One region of the Halomonas sp. FeN2 genome, then DNA from elsewhere that is predicted to be linked to it. Evidence: predicted binding sites of a transcription regulator. Region 1 holds the regulator's gene; the other holds the start of a gene.
The links. The regulator FliA, encoded in region 1, starts transcription of late flagellar genes. The targets are predictions, from matches to a motif close to CTAAAGTTNNNNNNNNNNCNGCCGATA.

Region 1 (7,563 bases):
GTGAGCTAATTTCATAGGCTGAAATCGCCAGCGTCAGGTCTTCACCCAAGTCTACCGCTGCTAAGCGCTCTACCCGCAGCCACGCTTCACTCTTACCGACGACCTCTTCAGACCAGGCGACCGATGGGGCCAATATCACGGCCGGTTTAGGGCTGGTGGTGGGCTGCATCGCCCAATACAGCGTTTCCACCTGCTCAGGACGAAAAAAAATCAGCCAGGCACGCTGAGTCGAACTCATCGGCAGCGGCACCGCTAGCGCCCCGCACTGCTCGGGCATGGCTAGCGAAGCGGTTAACGTCTCTTTGGTGATTTCGCGCGTGCACCAAGGGCCGCTATGCACATGGGCTCTTTCAAGACGCAGCACAAATTGGCTAATCGCTTCTGGGGCTGGCGTCACGCCCGCTTGATAAGCGCCCCCATTCACCCACAGCACTACGCCATGGGCGCGAAACAGCTTCATCCAGATAGCCGCCTGTTCATGAAGTAGCTGCTGGGGGCTTTGCGGCTCGCTGCGCGCTCGCGCACTGAGCACCAGACTATCCTGAACCCGCTGCAGGTAGCGGGCTTCTTGACGCGCCCGCAGCAACAGCATGCGCTGGGTGGCCATTTGCACCAGGGTGCGAACGGCATCACGCACGAGGGGCTCAACTGAGTGCGGTGCTGGCGAATGGCAAAACACGAGCCCCCATAAGCCAGTATCCCCCTGCATAGCCAAACTGAATGACCCACGCACTCCCAGTCGGCTTAAATAGCGCTGCCGCTCCGGGGCAGGCGCGCGTAAAAAACTGCCGCTAAGGCTTGCTCCCGAGTGGGCGGGCTCCAGCGTTTCAGGCGACGCATCGACGTCTTCAATTAACCGCATAGGGTAGTGTTGGTAACTTTTGCGCAGGGCAACTGGGAAGTCGCTTGAGGGAAAGCGCTGCCCCAACAGCGAGGGCAGCTGCTTTCCAAGCGCCTCGGCGACCATCAAACCATGCCAATCGCTGTCAAAATGGCATACGGTGACCCGATCATGACCGGTAAGCTGTTGAATAGCGTTAACCAAGCAGTCGAGTAGCTCTTCCTGATGGGTCGCTTCAGCTAAATGCATCAAGCGCTCATTTACCGTACCCAGCAGGCGGCGTCTAACCAGGGGGTTAAGTGGCTCGATCTCGACGATGACCTGCTCACCCGCTCGGTAAGCGTGGAGTTGAAAACGCGCATTGTTGTGCTTGGAACGAATAAACACTAGCGGGCCGGGGAGCCGCTGCCGCCCCTGCAGTTCACGACGCATACGTTGGCTTAGCCGTTTTCCCAGCGCGCAGGCAAGAGTAAGCGACCCATTTTCAGGGCGCTCAATACCGGTCAAGCGAGTTAAGTTGGTGCTACTGGCTTGAATGCGCCGACAATCGGCATCTAAAACCAGCAGAGCGCCAAACGACTGCAACCGCGGGTGGTACATGGACACAAACGTGGCCTCGCAATCTATTCACCCTCGACCTGCTGCCTTAGCAACAGCTCTACGCGACGGTTGGCAGCTCGGCCCTCCGCAGTTGCGTTCGGTTCCATGGGTTGGGTGTCGGCATAACCGACGGCCCGCATACGAGAGATATTGAACCCTTGGCGCTCTAAATGCCTCACCACAGCGATAGCCCGCGCTGATGAAAGCTCCCAATTAGAGGGGAAGCGGGCCGTTGCGATAGGTACGCTGTCGGTGTGGCCTTCTACCGAAATCTGACCGTCAAAACGGGTCAGCACATCGATAAGGCTTTCTACCACATCTTGCCCACGAGCAGTCAGTACAGCTTGGCCGCTGGGAAATAAAAGGCTGGTATCAATGCGTAGTGTGACCCCTTCACTCCCTTGCGAAACGCTGACACCAGGGATGTCGAGCCCGTCAAACTGCGGCTGAATGCCTGAATGGCGAGGCTGAATGCCGGTGGCAAGCGACGCCAGCGGCAGTGATGATACAGCGCTGGCTGAACGCATGAAAGCAGTATCAGCCGCCTCACCGCCGCCCGGCGGTGTCAGTGAAAGCAACAGCACAAAAAGCGTGATGAGCAGCGTCAGCACATCCAAATAGCTGGTAAGCCAACCATCATCTCCATCGCCTGGCGACGGCGTCATTTCCAGTGCGTGGCGTGTATCACGGTCAAGCATCTGGCCTACCCCTTCGTCGCCGAACTAACCGACGAATCAGGCCTGGGTTTGACGCTGTTATCACGAATCTCATCGTGGTAATTAGCCACAAAGGAGTTGAGGGTCTCTTCAATAAACGACGGCAGACGGCGCTTGGTAATCAGGGAAATACCTTCCAGCACCATGTTCATGGTAATCAGTCGATCTTCGGTGCGGCGCTCTAGCTTCACCGCAATAGGCTTAAACACCAAGTTGGCGAGTAAAATACCGTAGAAGGTAGTGAGCAGAGCCACTGCCATGCGCGGGCCAATGACCTGCAGGTCGCCAGCGTCCATGACTTCCAGCATGTTGACCAGCCCCACCAGGGTGCCGATCATGCCAAACGCGGGGGCATAGGTGGCCATAGTGCGAAATATTTGTGCTTCAGCATGCTCCCGCGCTTTAAGGCGAGCAATGCGCCAGCGCAGCATGTCAAAAATCTCATCCTCTTTGGTATTGGCAATCACCAGTTGGATCCCGGTACGTAAAAACGGGTTGCGGGTATGCTCCAACTCGCGCTCGACCGCACGCACATCGCCTTTAAACCACAGTCGCGACATATCGACCAATTCGCGGATATCGTCACGCATGTAGGTGTTTTCACGCCGGAACACCAAGCCCACCAGCCGTACGACGCGGAGTACCTCTTTCAGCGGATAGCTAATAAAGGTCGCCGCTAGTGTACCCGTCACCACGATGGCCAACCCCGGAAAATTGATAAAGCTCTCTGGGGACTCTGCAGTGAAAAACAGCACGCTCACCAACAGCAGGATGCTGGCAAATATGCCTATCAGCGTCGAAGGATTCATCCACGGCTCCTTGCCGGTCACAAGTGAGTAAAAAACGTTGGCGTTATGCCGAGTCGTGTAAACGCGCGCGTAAACGACTCACGGCTTGGCTGTGCAGTTGAGAAACGCGTGATTCCGTTACGCCCAACACAGCTCCGACTTCCTTGAGGTTGAGCTCTTCTTGGTAATAAAGCGCCATTAGCAGCTTTTCACGCTCTGGAAGCGCTTCAATAGCGTCAATCAACGTTTGCCGCTGCTGACCATCAAGCAACTGCTCGAACGGTGAATTGCCCAGCTCATTATTTATCGGCTCGCCGCCTTCGGCCACCAGCTCTTCAAACGGCAACAGTTGGCCGCTGTTAGTGTCATTGAGCAACTGCTGATACTCGCTCAACGGCATCTCGAGGTGTTGAGCAATTTCGTTCTCTTCCGGGGCTCGCCCCAGCAGTTGCTCTAATTGGCGAACGGCGCCCTCAACCGCACGCGCCGAACGGCGAACGCTGCGGGGCAGCCAGTCGCGGGTGCGTAACTCATCCATCATTGCGCCGCGAATACGTTGACTGGCGAAGGTCGCGAACGTTGCCCCCTGGGTGGCATCAAAACGGCCCAGCGCTTCCAGCAGCCCCACCATTCCAGCCTGAATAAGGTCGTCGAGCTCAATACTTGCTGGCAACCGAACCTGTAGCGTCAAGGCCTGACGTCGCACCAGTGGCATGTATTGCGTCAACAGCTCATTTTGTTTGATTCTGCCCTGTGCTGTGTACATATTCTCGCCTCGCGGCTATCCAGCCTTCACTGATAGTTCACAATCAATTGTAACCCTTGCACACGAACAGGCCGTTGGCCTGGGCGTAAGGCGAAGCGAAAATGCAATGGCGCATCGGCGGCTCGCCCCACTAATGCGGTGGTAGAACCACGCATACCGGTTAATGCAACGCACTGCTCAGGATGACATAGCCAAGCGTTTAATAGCGCGCCGGGGGAGTGTTGAAACTGCCAATGAATGCGCCCAAGCTGAGCCGACTGCACGTTGTTAGCGGCAGTTGGCGGGGTAGCCGCTTGGCTAGCGCTTGCCCGATCACCCATCGCCACCATTAGCCCAGGTATCTGGCTGCTCCAACTACCCGGCGCCGCCTGAGCACTCCCCGTTAACCCTGTTAGTAGCCAACCTGCCACTAGTACTAAGATCAGTGGCAGTTTCCCTCTTAATAGCCAGCTTAGCATGCTTAGTCTCCTCGGCAGAGTGGGCTCATCGTGCAAGTACCAGTAACTCCATATTTAAGTAGTAATCAGCGGCCTCGCGCAAGTTATCGAGCAACCCCTGGCGCGGCAAGTGGGGCTCGTGGAGCGCCAGCAAACGACGCGGCCCGCCACGCTCATGTAGCAGGCGCAAGGTACGGAACATGGCTGCGAAAGTATCGGCATCGCTACTGATCCATAGCGCCCAACGATTATATTGATCGCGTAGCTGAGCAAGGTCGGACGTTTCCGCCATGACGATACGAATATCCCAATCATCAGGATCCCCGGCCCAACTTCTACCTAGCGTTGACCACTGCCCCAGTCGCGCTTTGACCTTGCTTACCTGGGCCGCACCACTACCGGGTAGCCCGACCACAATAAGCGGAATTTTGGGCTTGGGCGGAGCCACCGTCGTTGGCTCTTCCGCCGCCGCTACCGTTGGCGATAATAAGGGTGAGGTGTGTTCGGACACAGGCTCTGCCGCCGCGACATCAACAGCACCCTCAGTCTGCTGCTGTTGGCGCTGTAGATTTGCCCACTTGCGCAGTCCCGCGGCTTGATCTTGTTCGCTCACGCCACGCCCTCTCGACTAACACTGCCCATTTGGCGAATCGCATCCCGCGCCATAAAGGCATAGACCAGCGCATCGAGCATACCGGTGTCACGGCGACGGCGGCTGGTACCTAATAGGTTGAGCAGATCACCACGCAGCGTCTGCGCCTCTTCATCATCAGCGACATCGAGATGTCCGGCGACTGACGCCACACCGCTGGCCATTAACAGGCGAACTTCAGCATTTAGGTCGCCACTATCAGCCTCTTTTAACTGCTGCCAAGCGCGCCGCGTCAAGGCGGCCAGGCTTTCGCTTTGCAGTTGGGTTAACAGGAGGGAGAGCACTTCTGCCCCTAAGCGAGCCGGGGTAAGCCAGTAGCGGCGCACCACCACTTTGGCGCTTTCCGGATCGCGCACCTCCCCGTACCAGGCGAGCAGGGCACAGCCGCTGGCATCCTCAACTTCGGCGTAGGCAGTCCAAAGCTGCACCGATTGACCACGAAAACGCACACCCACATGGTGGGTTAGCACACTGTCATTAAACAGCTGGCGAACCGTCTGGCGCTCGTGGTGAAAGAGTACTCGATGATTGGGGGCTACTTGGCTGACCCAGGTCAAGTGCTCGGCTTCCAGCCACGCGAGTGCATCCGATTCGGGAAAGCGCGGTAGTAGGTGTACCGCGACGCCGTTTGATGAAGTCAAGGCAGCTAAGCGCGGCTGCCACCCCGCGGGGTGGCGATGCTGTAGCCAGGGAAGCGCCAGCCATGCGCCATCAGTGTCCAGACCAATGTCCGGCATTGCCCAATCGCAGCCGCGTTCGTTACGCCGCGCGAACCACGCCATACCTAAAGTAGTTTCCGCCGCGGGATAGCCGGCGAGCAGTGCATCCAAACGCTCTTCCTGCACACGGCTTGGTAGAGCGGCTAAGTTCCAGAGCTCTTCTAAATCCGCAAATCCTGTCACGCGCTGGCGCAGGCGTGCCAATAGCGACGACAAACGACGCCCTTGGCCCAATACATCCCGGGACCAGCGCGGCATCCCTGTCGGAGTGTCTACGCTTTGCAACCGTTCACGCTGAGGGGTCGCCGTGCTCAGCGCTTGATCCACTAACGCGGCAGGAGCGGCAATCGCCATATCTTCGGGCACCTGCTGCCCATTTGAACCAAACAGCACGCGCATGCCGTGACGCATAATAATGTCTAACACCGGCGCCAGACGGCCCGCCTCATCCTGCTTGGTAATAATGCAGTCATCTAACTCTGCGCCCGCCGCGCGCGCGGCCTGACGGTAGCGCAACACGACTTCCTCGAGGGTTTCCGGTTGACTGGCGGCATTGAGCAGCAGTACCAAACGTACCTGCGAGCGTCCACCCTGAAGGTGAGCAATCTGTTCGATCACCCGCTGGTCACGCTGACTCATACCCACGGTGTCGATAATCACCCACTGCTTGCCCTGCAGGCGGCCCAGCAAGTCGTCGATGGGTTGCTCGGCGTCAAGCGCGTACATCGGGGTATCCAGCAGGCGCGCATAGATGCGCAGCTGCTCGTGGGCACCAATCCGGAAGCTATCGGTGGTGACCAGCGCCACCGGGCGCGTACCGTGACGCATCACAAAACGAGCGGCTAGCTTGGCGGTAGTGGTGGTTTTACCCACCCCCGTGGGCCCCACCAGGGCGACAATACCAGTTTGATCAAAAAAACTTGCTTCATCGTTCAGCACGCAGAGGCGATCCATTAACTGCTGACGCAGCCATTGCAGCGGCGCTTCGCTATCGCCGTCTAACTTGGTTAGCGGCGCTGGCATTCCCGCAAGCAGCTCATCGGCGAGCTCACCGCTAAAGCCGACGTTCCATAGCAGTTGGCGAAGTCGCGCCGCCGTTCCAGTGAGCGTTGCTGGCGCTGTTGAAGCAGCATGGTTTGACTGGCTGTTTGCCAGCAGTGCTCGCATATCCTGCATTTCGCGCAGTAAGCGCTCGCTCATCGCCTGCATAGGGTCTTGCGGTGGAGGCGATGGTGGCGTTTCGGGGGCGGCGGGTTCAGGTGAAGGTTCAAAGTGGTCAATGGCTTCGTCCGCCATGGCCAAAATTTCAACGCCCCCTTCGGTACGCCGATTAGCCACAATCAAGGCGTCTTCACCGAGCGTTTCGCGCACTTGGCGCATCACATCACGACTGTTGGCTCCCACGAAACGTCTAACGCTCATGATTTACCCTTGCCTATTCTGGAAATGGTCGACGCTAGCCTATCACGGCGTGTCATCATTAACGTCCGCCGACTATTGTGGTCACTCTTAATGTGCGGTCATCGGGAATTTCAGCCTGGGACAGCACTGACATATGGCGTAGACGTCGGCGTAAGAATCGGGACAGTACCGCTCGCAGCGAGTGCTGCACAACCAGCACCGGCGGCTCGCCTGAGCTTTCGTGACGTTCCAGCGCCTGCTGGGCCTGAGTCATCAGCGTTTCTGCCAACCCTGGCTCCATGGCGCCGTTGCCATTCATGGCCTGAACCAGCACTTGTTCCAACTGGGCATCCAGTCCCATGACATTAAGCGTCTCTTGCCCCGCAAACCACTGCTGGACGATGGCGCGCCCCAGCGAAACACGCACCAGCGCCGTCAGCTCGTTAGGATCTTTTTGCTGGGTGGCGTACTCCGCCAGGGTATCGAGAATAGTGCGCATGTCGCGGATAGAGACATCTTCATCAAGCAGGTTTTGCAAGATACGCTGCAAAACCGTCAATGAAATCGCTTTCGGGATCACCTCTTCTACCAACGCTTTCTGCTCATCGCCCATTTTATCCAGCAGTTTCTGGACTTCCTGTCG
Region 2 (7,563 bases), 2.2 Mb from region 1:
TACAATCACGTTGTACCTTTGCTTGTGGGGCTTTGGACTGCAACTTCTCGATTAGCGTGTGGTGGGTGGTACAGCGTCGCCCCGCTAACAGGCCTGAATCCGCCAGTAATAGCGTGCCCGAGCAAACGGTCATCAGCGTATCTGCATAGTGGGCATTCGCCTTGAGCCAAGCGACACACTCTTGCTGCGCTAATGGCTCAAGGCTATTGCGGTACTGCCCCGGAATCAGCAGTAAATCTTGAGTAGGAAGCTGTTCAGGCAAGGGGTCGATGCCGCTGAGGGTAAGCGGCCCTAGCCACTGCATGGCGGCTTTGGGGCCGATATAGCGCACCTGAACGTCTATCGAAAGCCTGTCAGCACACTGCAAGACCTGTAGCGGGCCAATCAAATCAAGGGGCACTTGGCCGGGCATCATCAATACCGCCACCCGCAGGGTTGTGGCTCTTGGGGATGGCGGTTGGCTATGCTGTTGCTCTTCACTCACGTGGGTTTTGCCATTCGTTGATCATGTCTTGTGTACTGATAATACGCGCAAAGCGGTCTTCAAGTACCAGTTCGGTGCGCGCCTTAATATCCTCGGCTGACCAGGTGATGCCATGGCGCGTCATGGGGAACGTTAGGGTAGCATCGCTGATAAAGTCGACGCTAAACCCTAAATCCGACGCCACCCGTGCGGTGGTTTCGCAGCATTGCTCGGTACGAATACCGCTAATCGCCAACCGTTCAATGCCTCGCTCCCGTAACCAGTTTTCAAGCGAGGTATCGCTGAAAGCATTATGAACCCGCTTATGAAAGGTCACCGTCACTTCATCGCTAAAGTCATCAAGCGGACGAATGAGGCCACCATCAGGATCGAAAGCCCCTTGGCTGCCAGGTTCTTCATGCAGAATGCGTACAACCGGTAAATCGTTGGCCTGGGCTGCGTTTAGCACGGCACGCTGCTTGGGGCGCCACGTCTGAGCCAGTGATTCTACCCAGTAATCACGGGCGGGGAAGGAGGCTTGAACATCAATTAATAACAATGCGGTTTTAGGCTGGGCCATGGCTAATCTCATCGTGTTGAAGTGAAGTGACAGATTAGCTGTTACGCATTCAGGCAACGATGCGTTGGCCGGTCACAAAGAGGACAATTTCGGCCATGTGTGGCAATGTTTTCTAATTGGCAGTACGGCAGAGGCTGATTTTCAGGAGCAAGTAGGGTTTATTTCTTCACACAGACAAAAATCGCGTTTCCTGAGGCGTTATCCCAGGGAATGATTTTTTCATAGTTGTGCTCAAACACATGAACTTCAAAGTGAGGCGCTAATAGTGCGCTTAACTCTGCAAAGCTGACGGCCACCATGGGGTGTTCGTCGTTCCATAGCTGTGTACCTTCAGCGTTGGCTTTTTCAATGCTGAGCCTAAGCGACTGCTTTTCACCTTGGCCACTGTAGTGCCATCCTGAGCGGAACGTGAATAAATCGCTTTCTTTTTGGGCGTTGTGTTTAACAGATAAAGCGTTATCGATTTTGTCTTTATCGACGGCGTTAAAACAGAAAATACCACCAGACTTGAGTGCGCAATGAACACTGGAGATACATGCTTTTAGCTTTTCAATGCCATCGCTGTAGTGGATTGAGTATAAAAAGCAGGTAATTAAGTCTTGAGGTTCGTTGGCTTTGAAGTCGCTCATGTCTTGCAACGTGAAGAGCGCTTCTGGGCAACGTGTGGCGGCGATATCCAGCATGGGTTGGTTGATATCCAGTCCGCTGCTGGCGTATCCAAAATCAATGAAATGGCGCACGTGTGGGCCGGTGCCACAGGCTAAATCTAGGTGTGTCGTACCGCCGTTACCGAAAATCTGATGCAGCCTGTGAATGGCGTGACTTTGCGCTTGATAGTCGATATCCACGCACATCAAATCGTAGTAGCCAGAAAGGTCGGTATAGAGGGCGTTAACGGACATAGTGACCTAATAGTGGCAACTGAAATAGGGTGGGTGGCGCATAGTAAACGAGCGGGTAGGGTTTGAGAAGCGTTTACAGCTTGGAGCTTTACGATTACACAAATACATTTTGCGGCACTAAAGAAACTCTGACGATTACCGATATATATAACCAAGACCATCTATATGTCTCTGCTTGATCCTAAATGCCACGAGTGCCCGCTATGCCGAAAATGCTGATCTTTATCATCACCTTGATTCTCATTCTGTCTAACCAAGTGCAGGCAAACACGAGTGCGGCAGAGGCGGCGGCGTTGGCGTGGCTAGAAGCCATCGATAGCGGTCAGTATGAGCAGGCATGGGAAACTTCGTCTTCATTACTAAAAAAGCCTCTTTCACCGCACATGTTAGAACGGACGATTGGTGCAGCGCGCCGTGACTTTGGTGCGGTTCAGTCCCGTCGGCGAATCAGCGTCGTCCGCGAAACCTCTATGCCAGGGGCTCCAAGAGATGACTACGCGGTTTTGACGTTCCAAACAAGTTTTGAAAACAGACCGCAGATTACGGAAACCATCACCCCTCACTTGGAAGAGGGGACGTGGAAAGTGAGTGGTTATTACTTGAACTAACCGATTCCTCAAAATATTTCGACCACCTCTGGCCTTCAAAATCGCTGCCTTAGTTCAGGCTCTTTTTACCCGCGAGTCCTGCCTTCACGTTGTTCATGACGAAGCTCAAAGTGGCTGCTACGTTGAGTAGATAGCCTTGTGTATGTTGCTATGGATAAGCTTCAGATTCAGAGGGGAATGTTCAGGCGTTGAATGCGAGGAGCGGGTATGCAAACCCTTTCTCTCAAACCGCACTGGCTCTGGTTGATAATTGCCGGTTTGCTAATGGCTACCATGTCGTTGACCTGGCAGGCCATGGCACAGTCCTCGTCTTCCAGTGCGCTGGTGCTCAATATCGAAGGCGCGATCGGCCCGGCGACCAAGGATTACTTCGAGCGCGGCTTGGACAAAGCCTGCGAGCAGGGCAGCGAAGTGGTAATCGTTGAGCTCGATACCCCCGGCGGGCTGGTCGACACCACCCGCGACATGATTCGCGAGATGCTCAACGCTGATATCCCCGTAGTGATGTACGTATCCTCCAGCGGTGCGCGCGCCGCAAGCGCTGGCACCTATCTGCTCTACGGCAGCCACGTGGCCGCCATGGCCCCCTCGACGCATCTCGGTTCGGCCACGCCCATTCAGATGGGCGGCGGGCTGTCTGGCAGCGATGAAGGCGACGATGACAGCGCGGCTGACGAGTCGGAAGGCGAGGGCAGCGCTATGGAACGCAAGGTGATGGAGGACGCGGTGAGTTTTATCCGCAGCCTGGCGGAACGCCATGATCGCAATGCCGATTGGGCCGAAGACGCGGTGCGTGATGCCGTCAACCTCACTGCCAGCGAGGCGCTGGAGCAGAACGTCATCGAAGTGGTGGCGCGCGATCTTACCGGTCTACTTGAGCAGATCGATGGCATGAGTGTGGTCATGGAAAGCGGTGATGCTACCCTCGAGACCGCCGACCTCACCATTGAGCGCTTCGATCCGGATTGGCGCACCCAGGTGTTATCGCTGATCACCAACCCCAACATTGCCTTCTTTTTGATGATCATCGGCTTCTACGGGCTGGTTTTCGAGCTTGCCAGTCCCGGCAGCTTGTTCCCCGGCACCATTGGCGTGATTTTCCTGTTGCTAGCCCTTTTTGCGTTTCAGGTGCTGCCGATCAACTACGCTGGTCTGGCGCTGATTGTGGTCGGGCTGGCATTGATGGTGGGCGAGGCACTGATGCCCAGCTTCGGCGTATTGGGGCTCGGCGGGATCATTGCTTTTGTACTCGGGTCGATCATGCTCATGGATGCCGAGTACATGGCGATTTCACTACCGCTGATTGGCGGCGTGGCGCTGGTCTCCGGCGGCCTGATGCTGTGGACGTTGACGCGCTTTGCCACGCTGCGCCGTCGCCCGGCGCATACCGGTATCGAGCAGATGATAGGTGCCAGCGCCGTTGCCCTGGAAGATTTTGAAACCAACGGCCACGTTTGGCTGCACAGCGAACGTTGGAATGCGGTGAGCGATGCTCCCGTCAAGCAGGGTGACGAGCTAAGGGTAGTGCGTCTTGAAGGCTTGACGGTCTACGTCTCACATCCCTAGCGACCCTGGCCCTGGTGGCCGTCGTCAGGTAATTGATCATCCGCTAAACGAGGTGCCCCATGATTATTTCGTATCTTGTCCCAGTCGTATTGGTGGTGCTACTAATCGCCGCCTCCATCCGCATCCTGCCGGAATACAAGCGCGGCGTAGTGTTCTTTCTGGGCCGCTATCAGAAGGTGAAAGGGCCGGGCCTGGCCATCGTGATTCCCGCAATTCAAAAGATGCAGGTGGTCGACCTGCGCGTCATCACCATGGACGTGCCCGAGCAGGATGTGATCTCCCAGGATAACGTCACGGTGAAGGTCAACGCTGTGCTTTACTTCCGGGTGGTGGATCCGGAAAAGGCGATTATTCAGGTGGAGAATTTTACCCAGGCCACCAGTCAGCTGGCACAGACCACGCTGCGTTCGGTGCTGGGTAAGCATGACCTGGATGAAATGCTCTCCGAGCGCGACAAGCTCAACGATGATATCCAGGAAATCCTCGACGCCCAGACGGACTCCTGGGGCATCAAGGTGGCGAATGTCGAGATCAAGCACGTGGATCTTGACGAGAGCATGATCCGCGCCATTGCCCGCCAGGCTGAGGCGGAGCGCGAACGTCGCGCCAAGGTCATCCATGCCGAGGGTGAACTACAGGCTTCCAAGAAGCTGGTCGAAGCGGCTAACGTGATGCAGGAAAACTCCGCCGCGCTGCAACTGCGCTATCTGCAGACCATGAGCGACATGAGCAACAAGAACGCCTCGACGATCGTCTTCCCACTGCCCATGGACATCATGGAAGCCTTCAAGGATATGAAGGCGAAGCACATGGCCTCTGGGCCGGATGCCCATAAAAGTGATGGCTGAGACGGTACTCCAGTTCGCGTAAAGTGTGGGCATTCACGAGTAGACATACTGCAAAGCCGTACATGGTAAAAGTGTACCTGTCGGGTAGGTATTTATGAGGCCTTATGTTTTATAGTGTAGGAAAACCCTTAACTGGAAAACGGCATGAACTATATTGTCGGTTTGATTTTAGCCTTCGCTACGCTGCCAGCATTAGCTTCTGATACTGCTCAAGACTGCGAAAACGCTATGTCGACGATGGAGATCAACCAGTGTGCGCAGTTGGAGCTAGAAACCGCTGAGGCGGAAATGCACCGCTATCTCGTCGCAGCGCTAAACCGCAATGAGGCTGATGACGCCTTGGTGGAGTCGATTCAGCAGGCCCAAGAGTTATGGGAAGGTTACCGTCAAGCTCATTGCGATGCGGTGTACACCCAGTGGCGTGATGGCACCATAAGAGGCGTAATGTCGCTTTCGTGTAAAAAACAGCTGACTCAAGCGCGTACCCATACGTTATGGGAGAGTTTTTTAGTCACAATGGAAGGCGAGTCGTTACTACCGGAGCCTGAGCAATAAACCGGGCTTAATGGTTAGAACTTCATTAATCCTTTTTCAGCCGCGACGGAACCCATGCTATACATTGCCGACACCCCTGAACCGCCTTACTACGCCGTTATTTTCACTTCACTACGCACCGAGGTCGATAACGGCTATGACGCAATGGCGGCAAGAATGGTTGAGCTTGCAGCGCAGCAGCCGGGGTTTTTAGGAGTGGAGTCTGCCCGCAATGAAGTAGGTGTAACGGTCTCTTACTGGGCCGATTTGGCGTCTATTAAAGCGTGGAAAGCCCATGCTGAGCATCAAGAGGCTCAGCGGCTAGGCCATCAGCAGTGGTACCAGCACTTCAAAACCCGTATCGCTAAAGTCGAGCGAGATTACGGTATTTAGCTGATTGCCACCGATTCAGCGGCTTACACCATCAGCCCCGCGAGTGCCTGCATCCCTAGGGCCACCGCAAGTACCATAACCCCTGCCACCAAACTGGTTATCAAGGCATGGCGTTTCCACAGTACCAGAACACGGTGGCCAAAGCGGTGAACCAGCCAGGCAAGGCCGAAGTAGCGCAAGCCACGGGCGGTTAACGCCGCCAATACGAACAGCATAATTGGGTAGCCGGAAAGCCCGGCGGTAATCATTGCCACTTGGAAGGGGATTGGCAGTATGCCAATGGCCAAAATGGCGGCAAAACCGTACTGAGCGAAAAATGTTTGAAATGCCTGGTAACTACTCTGCATCCCCATAGACTCAATAAACCACGTACCGACCGACTCATAAAGCACTAAGCCAATGCTGTAGCCCACCAGCGACGCGACGAGGCAGCCCGCAGTAGTGACCAAAGCCAGTAACCACAGCCGCTGCCTATTAACGGCCATCAGCGGGATCAACACCAGCTCAAGAGGAATGGGCAGAATAATAGTCTCCAGAAAGGAGAGGGTGCCCAGCAGCCACAGCATATTCTTCGAGCGGTTAATGCGCTCAAACCACTGCTTAGTGCGTTTGGATGCTATGGCCATGCAGGTCTCTACACTTCGGGATTAATGCGGCGATAGACAGCCGCTAAAAGGCTGTAGAGACCAAACGCGAAGAGCCCCAGCGCGACAAAACCCAGTAGCCACTGGCCGTAGGGTTGGCTTCGCAGGGTGCTAAACACTTCGCCCATACCGCCTGCTTGATTGGGATTGATTTGATAAGCGGCGATGATAAAAAAGCTACCCACGATCACAAATACCAAGCCACGAATCACTAAGCCAAAACGGCAGATAGGATAGGCCCATTGTTGAGTTTGTGTTGGCATAGCAAAGTGTTTGTCGAATTTGGCCTTGTAGCCTTTCAGCGCGTGGGCAATGCCTACCCCAATCATGATGAGGCCGACCCCGCCTACCAGCCAGCGCCCGAAAGGCTGCTGCATCAGCCAGCCTGCGACGCCTTGAGAGCCGCCGCCTGAATCACCTGAAGAGCCCGCAAACTGCAAGATGAGTGTGGCGGCAAAAAAAGCCAACAACGTGTGGGTAATGGCGCTGGCCAATAAGCCCGCACGAATTGCCAGCCCCTTGGCGCCGTTGCCGTGATGGTCAGTATCTTTAACGGCTTGGATGATCCGCCACATCGCGTAGCCCACCAAGCCGATGGCCATAAGGGCTAACATGACTTTTCCGAAGGGAGCGGTGAGCACGCGTTCTAAGGCACCCCGACTGCCTTCTGTTTGGCCGCCTTGCCCAAAGGCTGCCAGCGCTGCAAGGCCGCCGACTAATACATACACAATGCCCCGAGAGGCGTAACCCATGCGGGCGAAAAGGGTAATCGCATCACGGTGGTCGGGGTTATTCATACTATTGGCCATGGTGTCCTCCTGACATATTAAGCGTTGCGCATCCCTATGCAATCTAGTTCATATAGCGCTTATCAGCGGCCCATACTGGGCTTGTGCTGTGCTATTGTCCAGCCTAGGTCAAGCTGAAGCGTCAAAGGCTATTTTTGAATAAAACGAGCAGAACATGAGCACAATTTCGTCACCTATCTTCTGGCGGGATGCGCGTATGCCCTATGTAGAGCTGCG

Region 2: KF947_RS02085 (DUF4019 domain-containing protein) is a predicted target of FliA. The motif match lies at 2,063-2,089, and genes of this name have one in related genera.

The regions. Positions count from the first base shown of each region.
Region 1 is NZ_CP074200.1:2,662,245-2,669,807, reverse strand. Features, by position in the region: gene KF947_RS12270 (diguanylate cyclase) at 1-1,441, opposite strand, end outside; gene KF947_RS12265 (flagellar motor protein MotB) at 1,465-2,139, opposite strand; gene KF947_RS12260 (motility protein A) at 2,145-2,966, opposite strand; gene KF947_RS12255 (RNA polymerase sigma factor FliA) at 3,010-3,711, opposite strand; gene KF947_RS12250 (flagellar protein FlhE) at 3,738-4,169, opposite strand; gene KF947_RS12245 (hypothetical protein) at 4,195-4,761, opposite strand; gene flhF (flagellar biosynthesis protein FlhF) at 4,758-6,941, opposite strand; gene flhA (flagellar biosynthesis protein FlhA) at 7,000-7,563, opposite strand, start outside.
Region 2 is NZ_CP074200.1:435,253-442,815, reverse strand. Features, by position in the region: gene KF947_RS02100 (GlxA family transcriptional regulator) at 1-484, opposite strand, end outside; gene KF947_RS02095 (isochorismatase family protein) at 477-1,043, opposite strand; gene KF947_RS02090 (class I SAM-dependent DNA methyltransferase) at 1,202-1,945, opposite strand; gene KF947_RS02085 (DUF4019 domain-containing protein) at 2,149-2,553, shown strand; gene KF947_RS02080 (NfeD family protein) at 2,761-4,119, shown strand; gene KF947_RS02075 (slipin family protein) at 4,179-4,967, shown strand; gene KF947_RS02070 (lysozyme inhibitor LprI family protein) at 5,112-5,522, shown strand; gene KF947_RS02065 (antibiotic biosynthesis monooxygenase family protein) at 5,577-5,894, shown strand; gene KF947_RS02060 (YqaA family protein) at 5,918-6,520, opposite strand; gene KF947_RS02055 (DUF1206 domain-containing protein) at 6,529-7,347, opposite strand; gene KF947_RS02050 (AraC family transcriptional regulator) at 7,502-7,563, shown strand, end outside.